3 regions of the Paenibacillus sp. JT22N12 genome follow, and region 3 is predicted to be linked to each of the others. Evidence: riboswitches for the same ligand, from Rfam matches in the RefSeq annotation. Region 3 holds a riboswitch; each other region holds the start of a gene.

Region 1 (5,456 bases), 270 kb from region 3:
GGGGATGCAGCGGAATGTGCCCGCCTTCGGCCGAATGCGCCCAAGCCCAGTAGAACAAAGGGCCGAGCCTGCGCAGCACCGAGCCGTCCCCGGTAAAGCCGATTGGTTTCTGCTCTGTAATTTTGCCGCCGTCAAATGCGCCTCTGCCTTGTAAAGTTGGACCGTATATTAAGGTTTGCATAGAAATGACCTCCATTATTGGTTTTATATAATTAGGGTATAGCCTCAATATGACAATTGATCGTCTCAAAAAGCCGGTTATCATACCGCGTATCAGACGGAAACAGTCTGCAACGGATTTTTAGACAAGTGACAAGCGGTGAACACTCTCATCCCCCTCGAATATCTGAAGACGGTTCCGCGTGCGCAGCTTCACTGTAGCTCTGAATGCAAGCAGCTAACTAGATGAAGCTTGCCTGGGCTGCAAGGCCCAGCTTCTTAAGCAGTTGAATGGCCTGTGTCTGCTCTTCAGCCGTGAGACCGGCTACCGCCTTCTGAATCGCCACGGTATGCTCTGGAAAAATCCGCTCAAGCAGCTCGGTCCCCTGCTCCGTAAGCTCTGCGAAAATTACTCTCCTGTCCGTAGGACATGCCTTGCGCCGCGCTAATCCTTTAGCCGTCAGCTTGTCGATGACGTAGGTAATATTGCCGCTTGTCATCAATATTTTCTCGCCAATCTGCTGCAGAGGCTGCTCTCCCTTATGATACAGCAGCTCCAGTACACCAAATTCAGTGGGGTTCAACCCGTATTTGCGAATATCCTGCTGTATATGCGCGCTAACCCATTGATTCGCCCGTGATAAAGTAACGAATAGCTGTAAAGAAGTATCCGGAGGTTGACTCACGCTGCTCACCTCATTTTCTTTTATATTAAATATCTTAATTTAAAGATAAATCAATTTGACGACGTTGTCAAGCGGCTGCATTTTGTTACAGTCTGGGGAATTCCAATATATCCTCCAGAGGACGTCAGTAGCCGTTTCTTCTGGACCTCGTTTCTGCTATAATGACAGCATTGGAATAAGGGTCGCGTGCAACTGGCGCAGCGTGGATTAACCACGAGGAAGCAAGCGACTGAATGAGCGTATCCATGCTGACCTCCGCTATCAGTTAATTGGGGTGCAGCGGCCGCTCTGTCATAGCCGTACGCCTGGGCAAAGTATTTGAAGGAAGATGTGCTTAAGAGCACGGGTCCTTTCAGATGCTTTTTTTTGTTTACCTATTGCATGAGGGAGGCATTCGATCATGGCCAAGCTGTTGAAGGCAAAACCGCTCGCTGATGAGGCAGGCGGGCTCATCAAGACACAGGTTCAGGAATGGAAGGAAACAGGGATTGCACCGGCAATTGCGGTCCTGATGGTAAATGGAGACCCGGCCTCGGCAGCCTATGCCAACGCCAAGGGGCGGCTTGCCGGGAAGCTGGGGATCGGCTTCGAGCTTCTGACTTTCGAGCAGAACGTCAAGGAGGCTGAATTGCTCCGGGAGATTCAGCGGTTGAATGGGGATGACAGAATTCATGGCATCCTGATCGAGCTTCCGCTGCCAGCGGGATTGGATTCCAGCCGGCTTGCGGCTGCGCTGGATCCGCTGAAGGATATTGACGGTATTACCCCGGCCAATAAGCTGGCCTGCATGATGAATGAACCCGGTCTGCGGCCGGCTACCCCGCAGTCCTGCATCCGATTGATTGAGGCTGCGGGAATCCCGCTAAGCGGCAAGCATGTTGTCGTTGTCGGCAGGGGGGAGACGGTAGGCCGGCCTCTGACGCAAATGCTGCTGCACCTGAACGCAACTGTGACCGTGTGCCATTCCCGTACGGCTGATCTGGCTCGAATGATCAAGGCTGCGGACGTGCTGGTCACGGCTGCGGGCCGATTGAACCTGATTACCCCGGAGATGGTTCATACCGGGCTGACTCTCATTGACGCAGGCATCAATGTCAGTCAAGATGGCAGTGGAATTGCCGGTGATGCCGCTCCGGAAACGGCCGATTTTGTAGCGGCTTCTTCACCGGTCCCTGGGGGTGTGGGCACATTGACCACAACGATACTATTCGAGAATGTCCTGCATGCATTAAAGCTGCAGCAGGATGCGGGGAGGCTGCACATATGAGCGATTCATGGAAGCAATCGATCCATGCTTTTTTGGAGAAAGCGGGCTCCGCTTCTCCTACTCCAGGAGGAGGAAGCGTGGCTGCCCTCGCCGCGGCACTTGGCGCATCCATGGGCTCGATGGTAACCCGGCTGACGACAGGAAACAAGTATGAAGATGTGCAGGCGGATATGAATTTCATCACCGGACAAATGACGGGGGCTGTATCGGCATGCGAGGCGGTCATGCTGGAGGATATAGAGAGCTTCGGGGAATTTATGCGTGTTCTGGCTCTGCCAAGGACAACTGAAGAAGGGCGGGAGCTGCGCAAAAAGGCCCTCAGCGGAGCTGCTGTCCGCGCTGCCGAGGTGCCATTAGGCTTAATGGTGCTGTGCCATGAGCTGCTGCTGCTGCTGCATGATGCGGTTATGAAAGTGAACCGCAATGTCATCTCCGATTGGGGAATCGCCGCCCTGATGCTCGAAGCGGCGATCCAATCGGCTTGGCTCACGGTGGAAATTAATTTGAGCTCCATTCAAGACCTGGCAGCCGCAGAACGCATTCGTGAACAGGGTGAAGCGCTTGAGCTTGCGGGTGCCAAGCTGAAGGCAGAGATCCTGACGACAGTCAGATCTCGATTGTAAGCTGCTCCTTTTCATTTGAGACAAGATAAACTTAGGCCCATACTCCAAGTGGCGTACGGACTGGCCGATACCAACTGATTGGCCAACGCCAACTAACTGGCTAATGCCAACGGACTGGCCAATACCAACTGACTCTGACGGGCTGCGCGCATGGAGTGGGGCGTTTGTAAATAAAGACCTGATTTATCCTGATCAGGTCTTTAACACAATCAGGACTTAGTAGACCCGGTGAACGATTTCTTCAAAGTCGGGCTCCTCCATATGAACATCTTCGATCTCGCCCAGCTGCTCCAGCATCCGCAGCGCCTCCATGGCGCTGAGCTGATCGCGGTTGCACTCCACGGTAAGCGTATGACCGTCGCTTCCCGTAAGACGCAGGGGCCAACGGTGATCCTGCGGTTCCTCAGCGGCGCTTCCCGGCCAGTCGGCCGGATTAAACTGGCCGTCTATCAGCGGAGAAGCCATGCTGAGATAGGTTACCCGAATGATGGTCGGCAAGCCGATCCTCCGCCTCAGCCCGTCGGTTGTCCCGTCAAATCCGAGACGGCCGTCATTGATCACAATGACGCGGCTGCACAGCTGTTCAATATCGTCCATATCATGAGTCGTGAGCAGGATCGTCTTGCCGAGCTCGCGGTTGATGGAATGCAAAAATTCGCGGATGCTCCGTTTGGCGATTACATCAAGTCCAATGGTCGGCTCATCGAGAAACAGAATGTCCGGATCGTGGAGCAGCGCCGCCGCGATGTCGGCGCGCATTCTTTGTCCGAGTGACAGCTTGCGCACTGGCGTCTCCATGAACGGGGCAAGAGTCAGCAGTTCGCTCAGCTCGCCAAGGCGCCGCGATTTCACTTCATCGGGCACACCGTACATGGCGGCCAAAATGTCGAAGGAATCCCGCACCGGCAAGTCCCACCACAACTGTGTCCGTTGACCGAACAGCACGCCAAGTCTGCGCGCGACGGTGCGCCGCTCGCGGTGGGGGCTCATGCCGGCAATCCGCACTTCGCCCGCTGAGGGATGAAGAATGCCGGATAGCATCTTGATCGTTGTTGATTTTCCCGCTCCGTTAGGCCCGATATACCCGACGAATTCCCCCTGATTAATCGTAAAGCTGATATCACGGACGGCTTCCTTCACCTTATAATCCCTTGAGAACATGGTGCGCAGCCCGCTGAACCGCCCCTCCTTGGGGACGGCTGATTTGAATTCCTTGGATAAGTGCTCGACCGTTATCATATGAGCGCTGGTCCTCCTATTTGAGAATATACGAATAGAGATGCTTGTTTAGCTGCCTGTACTCTGATAACGGGATAAACCGACCCGCCACATAAACAGTCCTGCGGCAAATACCAGCACAGCCGCCGCGAATGCGGACAACAGCAGCCAGACTCCGCCTTCCTCGCGCAGAATATACAATGAGGGGACATAATTGGCGAATGCGACCGGAATAACGCTGAGCAGCATGACCTGCATCCACTTGGGATAAATCGAAACCGGATACTGGACGGCTGTCCGCGCTGCGTCCTCCGTAATATTCTGAAGCTCTTCAATCCTCGTAATCCAGAAGCCGGCTGTAGCCGTAAGCAGTCCGATTCCGAATAATAGCAAAGCGCCTGAGAGGATAACCAGCAGCGTCAGCGGGATAGAGGCCCAGGAGATTTGCCCGGCGGCAAATAAAGCCTGCATGCTGACAGCAAGCACGGCAGCGCCTTGAATGATCTCCCCGATCCGGAAGGATACATTGAACGACATCAGTCCGAGCAGCACGGGGACCGGCCGCAGCAGCAGACTGTCCAGGTCGCCGCTGAGCAAATATTTTTCCAGATGATGCACATCAGAGGCTACCGTCCGGTATATCGCTTTGGACAGAGTCAGGATGGCATACAGATAGCCGGCTTCTGCCAGAGACCAGCCTTTAATATGGCCGAATTTCAGCAGAATAATAGCCAGCATGGCGAATTCCACGACATTGATCAGGGCAGCCATCAGGGAAGAGAACCAGAAATTGAATTTGTACTGCATACGGCTGCGAAGGCTGGCGACTACCAGCAGATGGTACATGCGAAGCCATTTCATCCGCCCTGCACCTCCACTTTGCGCCGCATCGTCCGGGCAATCATCAGGCAGATGCCGGTGAGTCCGGCGCCCCAGCCAAGAGAGCCGAGCAGCGGGACGGGGCCGTCCATGCCCAGATAAATCCGGGTCGGCACGTAATGCAGGAACGGGTAGAACGAAGCCCGGCTGATCAGCTCGAGCCAGTTCGGCAGCCACTCAATGGGAATGAGGAAGCCGGACAGCAGCATACTGAAGGCGTAATTCACCCAGTACAGCCAGCGTGATTCGGTCGTCCAGAGCGCCAGGGCTCCAATCAGGAAATTGATGCAGATGGAAATATAGGCGGCGAGCATCAAAGCGACAGCGGTCCAGATGAATGTAAGCAGGGATGAAGGGACATGAAGCGGAAGGACGAAGAGGTACAGCGTGTAAATCGGGAGAAACTTGTAGACAAACTGGTAGGCGATCTGCCCCCATTCCTTGCACATCAGCTGATAGAACAGGTGAACCGGACGCATGAGCTCAATGGCGATTTGACCGGTTCGGACGGATTGCTCCAGGCCCAGGCCGTTGTTCAGAAAAGCGGCGACCCACAAGCTGACCTGATTGAAGGCGACATAGCTGATCATGCCGCTCATTCCGTAGACGCCAAGCGATTGGCTT
Region 2 (5,456 bases), on a different contig from region 3:
AGTGACAAAACCGATCAGATCAAAGGACTTGGGCACATTCAACCTGTAGTAAGGGATGAATGGAAGGATGAGCAGAACACCGATAATGCCGATCGGCACATTCATCCAGAACAACCACTGCCAGGTGAGATTGTCAAGCAGCCAGCCGCTGAGCGTTGGTCCGATTGCAGGAGCCAGCATGGCCGACATGGCCCAGAAGCTGACTGCGATCGGCTGCTTCTCGCGGGGGATGACCTGATAAATAATCGACATGGTAGCTGGAATGATGAGACCGCTGAAGGCCCCTTGCAAAATACGGAATGCGATGAGTGACGGGGCGCTCCATGCCAGTGCGCATAAGGCGGAGGCAATGGTGAAGCCCAGCAGGGAGACGAGATAAAGCCATTTATAGCTGAACCGTTCGCCGAAATAGCCGCTGATCGGGGCAAATGTCCCCATGGCAAGCATAAAACCTGTCAGTGTCCATTGAATGGTGTTCAGATCGGAAGCAAAGTCAACCTGCAAAACAGGAATGGCGATGTTAATCGTACTGACACTGAGCGTAGAAATAAAACTGCCGAAGAAAATGGCAATCATAATGGGCAGGAAACGGACCTGCTTGGCTTCTTCTGTCTGCATCTGTAATCCTCCATTGCGCATGTAAAAATGCGAAGCTGATATATCTGAATTTATATATAAATAATCGTAGTTATCATACATCCGCAAAAGGTTAAAAGTCAAAGGAAATTACATGATTTTCCGGATAGCTTCCTAATAGATGTCAGAAAAGATTCCATAGTACTCCGGATATCGGAGAGGATGTGAGACTTGCCATGTATGATATAATGAAAGAAATAAAAATGATTAATTGACGTCTAAGGATTGGTTGCATAATGACGAGCAAAACCAAGGTGTATCAAGTCGATCCCGCAAGCCCCGACGATAAGATCATCAGAGAAGCCGCACGTACTCTCCGTCAGGGAGGAACGGTGGCATTTCCCACTGAAACGGTGTACGGGCTCGGAGCCAACGCATTGGATCACGATGCAGTAAGCAGAATTTTTGAGGCCAAAGGAAGACCTTCGGACAATCCGCTCATTGTGCATATTTCGGACTCTGCGCAGCTTGATTCGTTTACCGCTCCCTGCGGGGAGCTGGTTCAGCTTCTGATGGACCGCTTCTGGCCGGGGCCGCTTACGATTGTTCTGCCCCTGAAGAGGGCCTCCGTATCGGAGCATGTCACGGCAGGGCTGGACACCGTTGCCGTCAGGATGCCTGCGCATCCCGTGGCACTGGCGTTGATCACGGCTGCCGGGTGTCCGGTTGCGGCGCCCAGCGCCAACAGCTCGGGCCGCCCCAGTCCGACAGAAGCGGCGCATGTTCTGGATGATCTGAACGGACGGATTGATGCCGTTATTGACGGAGGTTCGGCCGGCGTGGGACTGGAGTCGACAGTTGTTGAGGTTGAAGCAGGCGGCATTGTACGGATTCTGCGACCAGGCGGGATAACAGCTGAATCGCTGCGCGCAGCGGGGGCGCAGGTCGAATATGATATAGCTGCCGCCCCTCATGATAATGGACAGGAACGCACCCCGGGTTCCGTTGAATTGGGAGCGCATGAACACCCGGCAGCCGGCATCGCTCCGAGATCCCCAGGAATGAAGTATGCCCATTATGCGCCCAGGGGAGTCATGCAGCTGGTTCAGGGCGGCATCGACGAAGTTGCCGCTTATATCGGCAAGCAGAGCCGGAATGCCCGGGCGGAAGGTGAACGTACGGGTGTGCTCGCGTTCCATGAGCATGCCGACCGATTTGATGCCGATCATGTATTGGTCATCGGCAGCCTCGGCAATCTGGAGCGGGCGGCTCAGGGCTTATATGCCGCCCTGCGTTCATTTGATGATCTCGGCGTGAGCCGAATTTGGGCGGAGACTTGTCCGGAGGCCGGCATCGGGCATGCCTTGATGAACCGGCTTGCCAAAGCGGCAGCCCAGCAGATCATCCGCGTATAACGCCCTTCCCGGGCTGCGCTTTTACAGGTCATGTTTAACCCCTTGTCCGCATATGCTGGAAAAGAATGCGGACAAGGGGGAAAAAGAATGGTCGAAGCGGGTATGCATGCCGGACAACTGCTGACGCTGTTACTTATGGCGATAGCTCTTGGGATGGACGCTTTTTCACTCGGGGTCGGTATAGGAATGAAGGGTATTCGGCTTGTTGATATTCTTAAATTAAGTGCGGTTATCGCGCTGTTTCATATAATAATGCCTCTTATGGGCATGCTTACCGGTAAATACGTCAGCTCCCTGCTCGGAGATGTGGCTTCATCCGCCGCCGGTGTGCTGCTGCTGCTCTTGGGCGGCCACATGATTTACAGCTCCCTGCGGGGCGAATCCGTGGAATCCCTTGATCACAGCACGGTTTGGGGGATGCTGCTGTTTGCGCTCAGCGTGAGCATTGATTCATTTTCCGTAGGCATTTCACTGGGCATGTTTGCGGCGGATGTGCTGGTCACGGTGCTTCTGTTCGGCTTCTTCGGCGGAATCATGTCCACGGTTGGACTGCTCATCGGACGGCGGGTCAGTTCAAGCATGGGCGAGTACGGGGAAGCGCTGGGCGGCGTTATTTTGTTCACGTTCGGGCTGCTTGTTTTATTTTGAATAAATTGAGGAAAAGGAGTGCGAGTGCTATGAAACGGATTTTGTTCGTTTGCACCGGCAATACATGCCGTTCCCCGATGGCGGAGGCCATTCTTAAGGAGCTTGCGAGAAAGCAGGGCAGGCAGCTGGAGGTACGCTCGGCAGGTGTGTCCACGGTGGATGGACTTCCTGTTTCTTCGAATGCTGTAGGCGTGCTGCGTCAAAGGGAGGTTTCATGTACTGGCGGCTCCAAAGCGCTTGATGGCGGTTCAGTCGTTTGGGCGGATCTGATTTTGACCATGACGACAAGCCATAAACGCAATTTGCTGCAGCGCTTCCCGCAAGCGGTGGATAAAACTTACACGCTCAAGGAATTCGTCGGCTGCGACGAGAAGGTGCTGGCCGATATTTCGGAGCTGGAGGGGCTTTACACGGAATGGCAGATGAAGCAGGCGCTTGGCCAACAGATGACCAGTGCCGAGCGCGACCGCCTGCTTGAGCTTGAGAAGCGGATTCCCGATTTTGACATAGCCGACCCCTTTGGCGGGTCGATGGAGATGTATAAGCGCAGCGCCGACGAGATCGAGGATGCATTGAGGAAGCTGCTGGATAAGCTTGGCCCTTCCCGATAAGGTCGTTTACAAAATATCCGCATCAGCCCCTGACGCCGATGATTGATTTTAAACAGGCAATACGTTATGATAAAAACAACTAAGACGGTTTCTGATGTAACTGGCGACTAAAGTGGATCAAACCATGGTGGAGCATCAGATCATACGGCCGGTCGCCTGGGCAAAGAGCAGCGTGCGAAAGCATGTCATGCTCTTTTTTCGTCTTCCAGGCGATTTCAGCATGATTTCAGGTATACTAGTAACATGATTCATCGACATTTTTCGCCATCCAAGGCGGTCAAACCGGGAGGATTATATGTTATGAAAATCGCCATTGGCGCCGATCACGGCGGTTACCGCCTCAAGGAGGAGCTCGCTACCTTCATCCGGTCGCTCGGTCATGAAATCGAAGATGTCGGCTGCGATTGCGAGCAATCCGTGGACTACCCTGATTATGCGCTTCCTGTCTGCGAAAGAGTAACAAGCGGGAAGGCGGAACGCGGAATTCTTGTCTGCGGCACAGGAATCGGCATGTCAATTGCGGCCAACAAAACGGCCGGCATCCGGTGCGCACTTGTGCACGATACCTTCTCGGCCAAGGCAACCCGTGAGCATAATGATACGAATGTGCTGGCGATGGGAGAACGCGTCATCGGACCTGGGCTTGCCCAGGAGATCGTCCGAATCTGGCTGGAAACCCCGTTCTCGGGGGAGCAGCGTCATGTTGGCAGGATCGGCAAGGTCATGAAGCTTGAAGAAAATGCGTCTTCTCCCTCAACCGTTATTTGAATCCGTTTTTGCCAACCGGCGCAAGCTGCCGTTCCGGGATTGTTTTTCAGAGGGAAGCACCATACTTAGCAGCAAGCGGAAGATCCGAATCGAAGGAGTGTCAGGTGATGAACCGGGAACTGAAGCTGGATACGATTGCAGGTGATGTTGAAGCTGTTGTCCGTGAGCTGGCGCATGCCGCTCAGCTTCGAAGCGGACAGCTTCTGGTAATTGGCGCAAGCACAAGCGAAATCATCGGTCAGCGGATTGGCACATCAGGCACGCTGGAGACAGCCAAAGCGGTTTTCGAAGGCGTCGAGGCGGCCCGCCGTGACATCGGCTTTCACCCCGTCTATCAGTGCTGCGAGCATTTGAATCGGGCGCTTGTGATGGAGAGGGATATCGCAGAGCGGTATGGACTGGAGATTGTAGGAGCCATTCCCGTACCGAAAGCCGGCGGTTCGATGGCTTCCTACGCCTACCGGCAGCTGTCCGATCCCTGTCTGACGGAGTCGGTGCAGGCGCATGCCGGACTGGATATTGGCGATACGTTCATCGGCATGCATCTGCGGCGTGTTGCTGTTCCCGTCAGGCCGACAATCCGTTCCATTGGAGAAGCGCATCTGACAATGGCTTATACGCGTCCAAAGCTGATCGGCGGCATTCGCGCTGTATATACGGAGGAAGAGGCCGGCATTCCGGGCAGTTCAGCTGCTGAAGCCTTTACTGATACATCCCCAGGTGGCCCTGAGTCTCCGGGCGGCATATGCGACTAGAGAAGTTGATTCGGCGTTTGACCACATACCGCGTTAATTAACAACCGCCAATAAACATGTTTTGCGAATTGTTTCTGACCCATGGCTGCTCAAGAAGCTGCAAAGGCCAGTCAGCGCAATGCAAGGGACTGTTATAGAAGGCGTTACATTTAAGGAGGATAAACAAAACAATGGAACATTTACGCAAACAAGACCCTGAATTGGTAAAAGCACTCGGACTTGAGCTGCAGCGTCAGCGCGACAACATTGAGCTTATCGCATCCGAGAACATTGTCTCCGAAGCTGTGCTGGAAGCCATGGGAACCGTATTGACGAACAAATACGCCGAAGGCTACCCGGGCAAACGCTACTACGGCGGCTGCGAGCATGTGGATATCGCCGAGAACATTGCCCGCGACCGTGCCAAGGAGCTTTTCGGCGCAGAGCATGTCAACGTACAGCCTCATTCCGGAGCCCAGGCGAATATGGCGGTTTATCTTGCAGCGTTGAATGCGGGCGATACCGTGCTTGGCATGAATCTGGCGCATGGCGGGCATTTGACGCACGGCAGCCCGGTTAACGCATCCGGTATTTTGTATAATTTCGTCTCTTACGGCGTCAATGAGAATACATTCACCATCGATTATGAAGAAGTCCGGAAGCTTGCGTTCAAGCACCGTCCAAAGATGATCGTAGCAGGCGCC
Region 3 (5,456 bases):
TGGAGAATAGCATCAAGCACGGCTTCAAACGGCAGGCCGGAAAAATCGACGTTCGCGCCTATCAGGACGGAGCGGATTTGATTATCGACGTGACCGACTCGGGGATCGGATTTTCCAAGGAAAAAAGACTTCTGATTCACCGGGCTCTGAAAGAGAGGACCGGCGATAAAAGCGTGCTGGATCACGCCATCAGCAACATTCATGAACGGATCCAGCTTGTGAACGGCAGCGGCTACGGAGTTGAGCTTCCCATGGAGCAGTCCATTACGGGAGCATGCGTAAGGTTAAGAATACCTCTTTGGATGAACGAAAAGGAGGAGGAAGCATGACCATTCGAATGCTAATCGTTGATGATGAACCGATCATTTGCCAAGGCTTGAGACAAACCATTCCTTGGGATTCGATCGGCGTGGAAGTGGCGGGAGAAGCCTATGACGGCGTAGAGGCCCTGCAATTCGTATCGGGGCAGCCTGTCGATCTGGTGCTCACGGATATTAACATGGATGGAATGGACGGACTTGAATTAGCCAAGGAGCTGAAGGAAAGATGGCCGCAGATCCGCATCATTATCGTCAGCGGCTATGATGATTTTGAGTATGCGCGCCGCGCCCTGCGTCTTGGGATCGAGGATTATTTGCTGAAGCCGGTCAACATTGAGGAGCTGATGGCGATGGTCCAGAGAATCGGCATGGAAATCTCGCTTGATGCGGAGCGGGAAAAAAAGCGCGAGCGCGAAAGCTGGTTAAAGTGGATGATCCAGCTTGTTCAAGGCGGGGCCGCTATACGCAAGGACGCCGATACGCCGCCATCGGCCGCATACGGCCAGTCGTCCTACCGGTTTATCGCCAGCCAGCTGGAGGATTATGCCGAATGGACCAGCCATTCGTCGGAGGAGTCGCAGCAATCCGCGCGAATCGGTTGGGAAAGTACCGTTCATGCGGCGCTGAAACCCTTCGATCAGGAAGTCATCTCCTTCTTCCATCATCCAAACCTGCTGCTTTCACTGTGCATCGGCTCCCGCCAGGTGAGCCAGCTGGATTTGTCTGCCGCCTTATCGGCAGCGCAGAACATGGCACCGCCGGTCCCCCGCCTTTATTTTGGCGTGTCGCCGGCTTTTTCCCAATTGGACGAGGCTTATGCCCGCAGTATAGAGGCCACCACGGCCCTGCAGCTTGCTGCAGTTCCGGAATGCCCCTCCATCCAGTTTCATAATGAAGAGCAAATTTCCGGGCGGAGCCCTCTGCCGTTCTCTCCGTTCGAGCTGGAGAAGCAGCTGGTCCACGTGCTCTTTCATGGAGGCTATGAGGAACTGGATGACATCATCGGGAGCATCATGCAGCAGTTTCGCGAGAGGGGCTATCTGCTGAAGGAAGTATTGCAGGCCTTCAAGGAATTGAGCATTATCCTGCATCGCAGACTGCATACGAACGGCATGGATTTGTCGGAGCGCACCGATCCGTTCAATTCGGGCGAAATCGATCTGTTGACGCACAACTCCTACCGCGCCATGGAATCGCTGCTCCGCAAAGAGCTTTGGTCCCTGCATGCGATGATTCATTCCTCCCTGGCCAACAAGAACCACTGGATCGCCGAACGCGTCAACAAGCATATTGATTCCAGCTACCATACGGATTTGAAGGCCTCTGAGCTGGCCGCCCTGCTCAAAATAACGCCGAATTATTTCAGCATCCTGTTCAAACAAAATTTCGGCAAAGGGTTCGCGGAGTATCTGAATGAGGTACGCATCGAACGGGCCAAAGCAAGTCTGGTCGGAACCGACGAGCGGGTATTCGAGATCGCCGAGAAAGTCGGCTACAAGGAGTACAAATACTTCTGCTCGATCTTCAAATCGCATACCGGAATCACGCCGACACAGTACCGGAAGCTTGCCAAAACAGGTTCGTCAGCGGGAAAGGATTGAGCGCAGTACATGTCACACCCATCATTGACCAACATACGTTCCCTGGGCTTCATAAAAGCGTTCAACTTTTTCATCTACGGGGCGATCTCCGTCTACAGCACTTTTTTTCCGCTTTACTTGAAGGAAACCGGCATGTCCAACTTTACGGTTGGCCTGCTTCTCGCCGGAGGTCCGTTCATCTCCCTCCTCTCCAACCCCTTCTGGGGATATTGGAGCGACCGGCTGGAGAATGCCAGGCGCGTTCTGCTCATGCTGCTGATCGGCAATGCCGTGGTCATGCAGATCGTCTTTTCTCTGAACGCGGGTTATCTTATCTTTACGTTCATGCTGCTCTATTTTTTCTTCCAGAGCCCGTTGTTCTCGCAAAGCAACAGCCTCAATCTGGATGTGGCCGACAAGACAGGCCTTAAGTTCGGCAGCTTCCGTCTGTGGGGTTCCCTCGGGTGGGCCGTTATGGCGGTGGCGACAGGGCCGGTCATCGAGCGACTGGGCATTCATCAGCTGTGGATCGTGTACGGGGTGATGATGCTTATCTCCATCGCCCTGGCCTTGAAGCTGCCCCGCGGAGGCAAAACGGGCAGCCGGAAAGGGGCCCCGGTCGGTTATGGTCAAATATGGGCCAACAAACCATTTATCATGTTCCTTGTCATCGGCGTTCTCATTTCGATTCCAAACTCCATGAACAACACATTTGTTTCGATCTATATCTCCGATCTGGGAGGCAAAAATTCTCTGATCGGCTGGTCCGCTTTTCTGTCATCCATCTTCGAGATTCCGGTTTACCTGCTGTTCGACCGGTATTTGCGCAAAAGTCAACGAACGATGATTTTCTGTCTGGCCGTTGTCAGTCTGCTTTACGCGCTGCGCTGGTTTCTGATGTCGGTGGCGGAAACCCCTTATCAGATCATCTTCATTCAGGCCCTGCACTGTCTTACTTTTGCAGGTTATTATTATGTAGGCACGCAATTGACCGCCCTGCTCGTTCCGAAGGAATACCGGGCCTCGGGTCAAGCGGTATACGCCCTCAGCTGGGGAGGGCTGTCCGGGATCGTAGCGGGCGTCACCGGGGGCTGGATATTCCAGAATCTTGGCGCGCATGCGATGTACCGGATCAGCGCCGGGACGGCTTTACTAGGTGTAGCGGGTTTTGCTCTCATGTACATGTTTATCATGAAAACCAGCCGCAAGAACCTGGAGGCTCAGGGCTATAGCAGTGAAGGATGAAAGCTGAAAAAAAACCAGGCGGAGATTTATCTCCTTGAACTTTCCAGCGGAAGAATGTAAGATTATAACACTAGCATGAAACGGTGCGTTACTGGCGTAAACATGGATAACCATGAGGGAGCGCACCGACAAACAGCCGTACGCCTGGGCAAAGTACTTGATCCTCTTCAGATCGGGTGCTTTTTTGTTTTATACCAGACAAACGAAAGGCCGGTGTACAGGAATGAAGATGGCATTTATTTTATTTGACGGGATGACGACGCTGGATTTTAGCGGTTTTTACGAAGCTGTAACCTGGTTGGGCATTTTGGGAGTCAAAGAAGCGGTGTCGTGGGATTTTTGTTCGACGAAGGCGGAAATCACGGACGATCGGGGATTAACCATAAAAATCCCGCATGTCTATCCGGATTTCTCCGGATATGATCTGATTTTTATCCCCGGCGGATTTTCTACAAGGCAGCTTAGGCATGACCCCGATTTTGTCTCCTGGGTGAAAACTGCCCGCGATGTGGAGATAAAGGCGTCGGTTTGCACAGGCGCCCTGCTGCTTGGGGCGGCTGGCTTTCTGGAAGGTAAACGGGCTACGACGAACCCTTCTGCATACGACCTGCTTGCCCCTTATTGCTCTGAGGTCGTAAAGTCCCGCGTTGTCAGGGATGGCAATGTGTTCACGGGCGGCGGCGTCTCTGCATCTCTTGACCTTGGCTTGTTCCTCGTCGAATCATTAAGCACTCCGGAGGTCGCACGGCAGGTTCAAGAAAAAATGGATTATCCATATTATCGTCCCGGTCGGATGACTGAATAGCCGGAATAGCCGGAATATCCGCAGCGGCCATTGCTTTTGACCGCAAAATGCGGGAATATATCAAATATGCCCCCTGTTGGCAGCGTCTTCACGGCGGGCAAGATCTGACAGGAAAACAATCATTTTACTTAGGGAGGAAATTAACTTGCTGTACGAACTGCGTATCTATTCCGTTCATGCCGGGAAGATGGAAGCCATGAATGCCCGTTTCGCCAACCACACCCTTGGAATATTCAAGCGCCTTGGAATGAAGGTTTATGACTTCTGGGTCGATCAGGAAGGACACTCCAAGCTGTATTACATCATGGAATACAACGATATGGACGAGCGGAACCGCCAGTGGGATGTATTCGGCCAGGATCCGGAATGGCTGGAAGTGAAACAGAAGTCGGAAGCGGACGGGCCGATTGTCGAACAAGTGGAAAAAATCTTCATGCAGCGTGCGGGATATTTCCAGCGCTAAGCGGGGATGTTCCCTTGAACAACAAGAGAAACTGTGCATTTCTGCATGTGGTCAGGCCTTCGTGAAGCTGTTTCCCCTCCATCTGCCGCTCGCGTCTGGCGCACTTAAAAACAGCCTGTTGAGAAGGTTCCCAACAGGCTGTTTAGTTATATTATTTTCCATTAATAGCAGTTTGAGTCTGAAAGGGAGTCAGCGGAATTCCATCCGTATTAAATATAGAGCCGTCATCAGCCACATAGTTTAATTCGCTCGTATCTGTGCTAAAGAGCTTGAACTGTCCTGTTGAATCCTCATAGAGCTCTTCCTTTACCGGGAGTCCGGTATCCTGATCGAGAAACTCAATGAGCTGCATCCTTTAGGGCAGCCAGGACGGTCCCGACTATTTTTTTGTTTTTACCTGCTGCCTGAAATTTCATGTTTTTTTATCTCCGCTATTGGTTTTTGTAGGCAGGAATGCGCGAGTTCCAGCTTACATCTCCATTGTAGAAAAACAATTCTCATAAGTATCGGTAAATTGTAAATTAATTGCATACCCCCGGAAGTATGATCCTCACAACGGTTCCCTCATTCAGACGGCTATTAATCTCGATCCTTCCCTCGTGGAGCCTGACGATTTCCGCGCATATGGCAAGCCCCAACCCCGCGCTGTTGTTTGCCCGCGAGTAGGCTTTATCCACCATGAAAAAAGGCTCGAACACCTTCGGTATATCCTGTTCCGGTATGCCAATCCCCTCGTCCTCTACCTCTATTGCATAGTGGTCTTCCTCCGTCATGAGCCCTCTGAAATAAATGATGCCCCCGGCTCCTGAAGCTTTTATCGCATTGTCGATTAGGTTGGTGAAGAGGATTTTGATCAGGTCTTTTTCAATAAGCAGCTTTGCAGGCTCAACTGATAATGACAGTTCAATATTTGCCTGTTCCAGCTGTGGCTTTAGAATCTGCTCCGTCTCCTCAAAAATCGGCATTATCTCTTCCATGTCCATGACCTTCTTTTTATTTCCGATGAGAACCAGGTCCATAAGCTTGAACGACAGACTTTCAAG

What was found. Region 3 has a riboswitch for ZMP and ZTP ahead of AC0YOA_RS21450 (DJ-1/PfpI family protein). Riboswitches for the same ligand answer to the same signal wherever they lie in the genome.
Region 1: another riboswitch for ZMP and ZTP. It lies ahead of AC0YOA_RS20305 (bifunctional 5,10-methylenetetrahydrofolate dehydrogenase/5,10-methenyltetrahydrofolate cyclohydrolase); the one in region 3 lies ahead of AC0YOA_RS21450 (DJ-1/PfpI family protein).
Region 2: another riboswitch for ZMP and ZTP. It lies ahead of rpiB (ribose 5-phosphate isomerase B); the one in region 3 lies ahead of AC0YOA_RS21450 (DJ-1/PfpI family protein).

What each region holds. Positions count from the first base shown of each region.
Region 1 is NZ_JBWDNU010000005.1:221,725-227,180, reverse strand. Features, by position in the region: gene AC0YOA_RS20315 (pirin family protein) at 1-181, opposite strand, end outside; gene AC0YOA_RS20310 (MarR family winged helix-turn-helix transcriptional regulator) at 402-845, opposite strand; ZMP/ZTP riboswitch at 1,024-1,163, shown strand; gene AC0YOA_RS20305 (bifunctional 5,10-methylenetetrahydrofolate dehydrogenase/5,10-methenyltetrahydrofolate cyclohydrolase) at 1,246-2,112, shown strand; gene AC0YOA_RS20300 (cyclodeaminase/cyclohydrolase family protein) at 2,109-2,735, shown strand; gene AC0YOA_RS20295 (ABC transporter ATP-binding protein) at 2,952-3,974, opposite strand; gene AC0YOA_RS20290 (ABC transporter permease) at 4,023-4,814, opposite strand; gene AC0YOA_RS20285 (ABC transporter permease) at 4,811-5,456, opposite strand, start outside.
Region 2 is NZ_JBWDNU010000007.1:172,035-177,490, reverse strand. Features, by position in the region: gene AC0YOA_RS24170 (MDR family MFS transporter) at 1-618, opposite strand, end outside; gene AC0YOA_RS24165 (L-threonylcarbamoyladenylate synthase) at 873-1,991, shown strand; gene AC0YOA_RS24160 (manganese efflux pump MntP) at 2,079-2,639, shown strand; gene AC0YOA_RS24155 (low molecular weight protein arginine phosphatase) at 2,669-3,250, shown strand; ZMP/ZTP riboswitch at 3,337-3,419, shown strand; gene rpiB (ribose 5-phosphate isomerase B) at 3,551-4,018, shown strand; gene AC0YOA_RS24145 (TIGR01440 family protein) at 4,126-4,773, shown strand; gene AC0YOA_RS24140 (serine hydroxymethyltransferase) at 4,944-5,456, shown strand, end outside.
Region 3 is NZ_JBWDNU010000005.1:495,143-500,598, forward strand. Features, by position in the region: gene AC0YOA_RS21435 (sensor histidine kinase) at 1-329, shown strand, start outside; gene AC0YOA_RS21440 (response regulator) at 326-1,921, shown strand; gene AC0YOA_RS21445 (MFS transporter) at 1,931-3,145, shown strand; ZMP/ZTP riboswitch at 3,223-3,302, shown strand; gene AC0YOA_RS21450 (DJ-1/PfpI family protein) at 3,369-3,950, shown strand; gene AC0YOA_RS21455 (NIPSNAP family protein) at 4,096-4,413, shown strand; gene AC0YOA_RS21460 (sensor histidine kinase) at 4,935-5,456, opposite strand, start outside.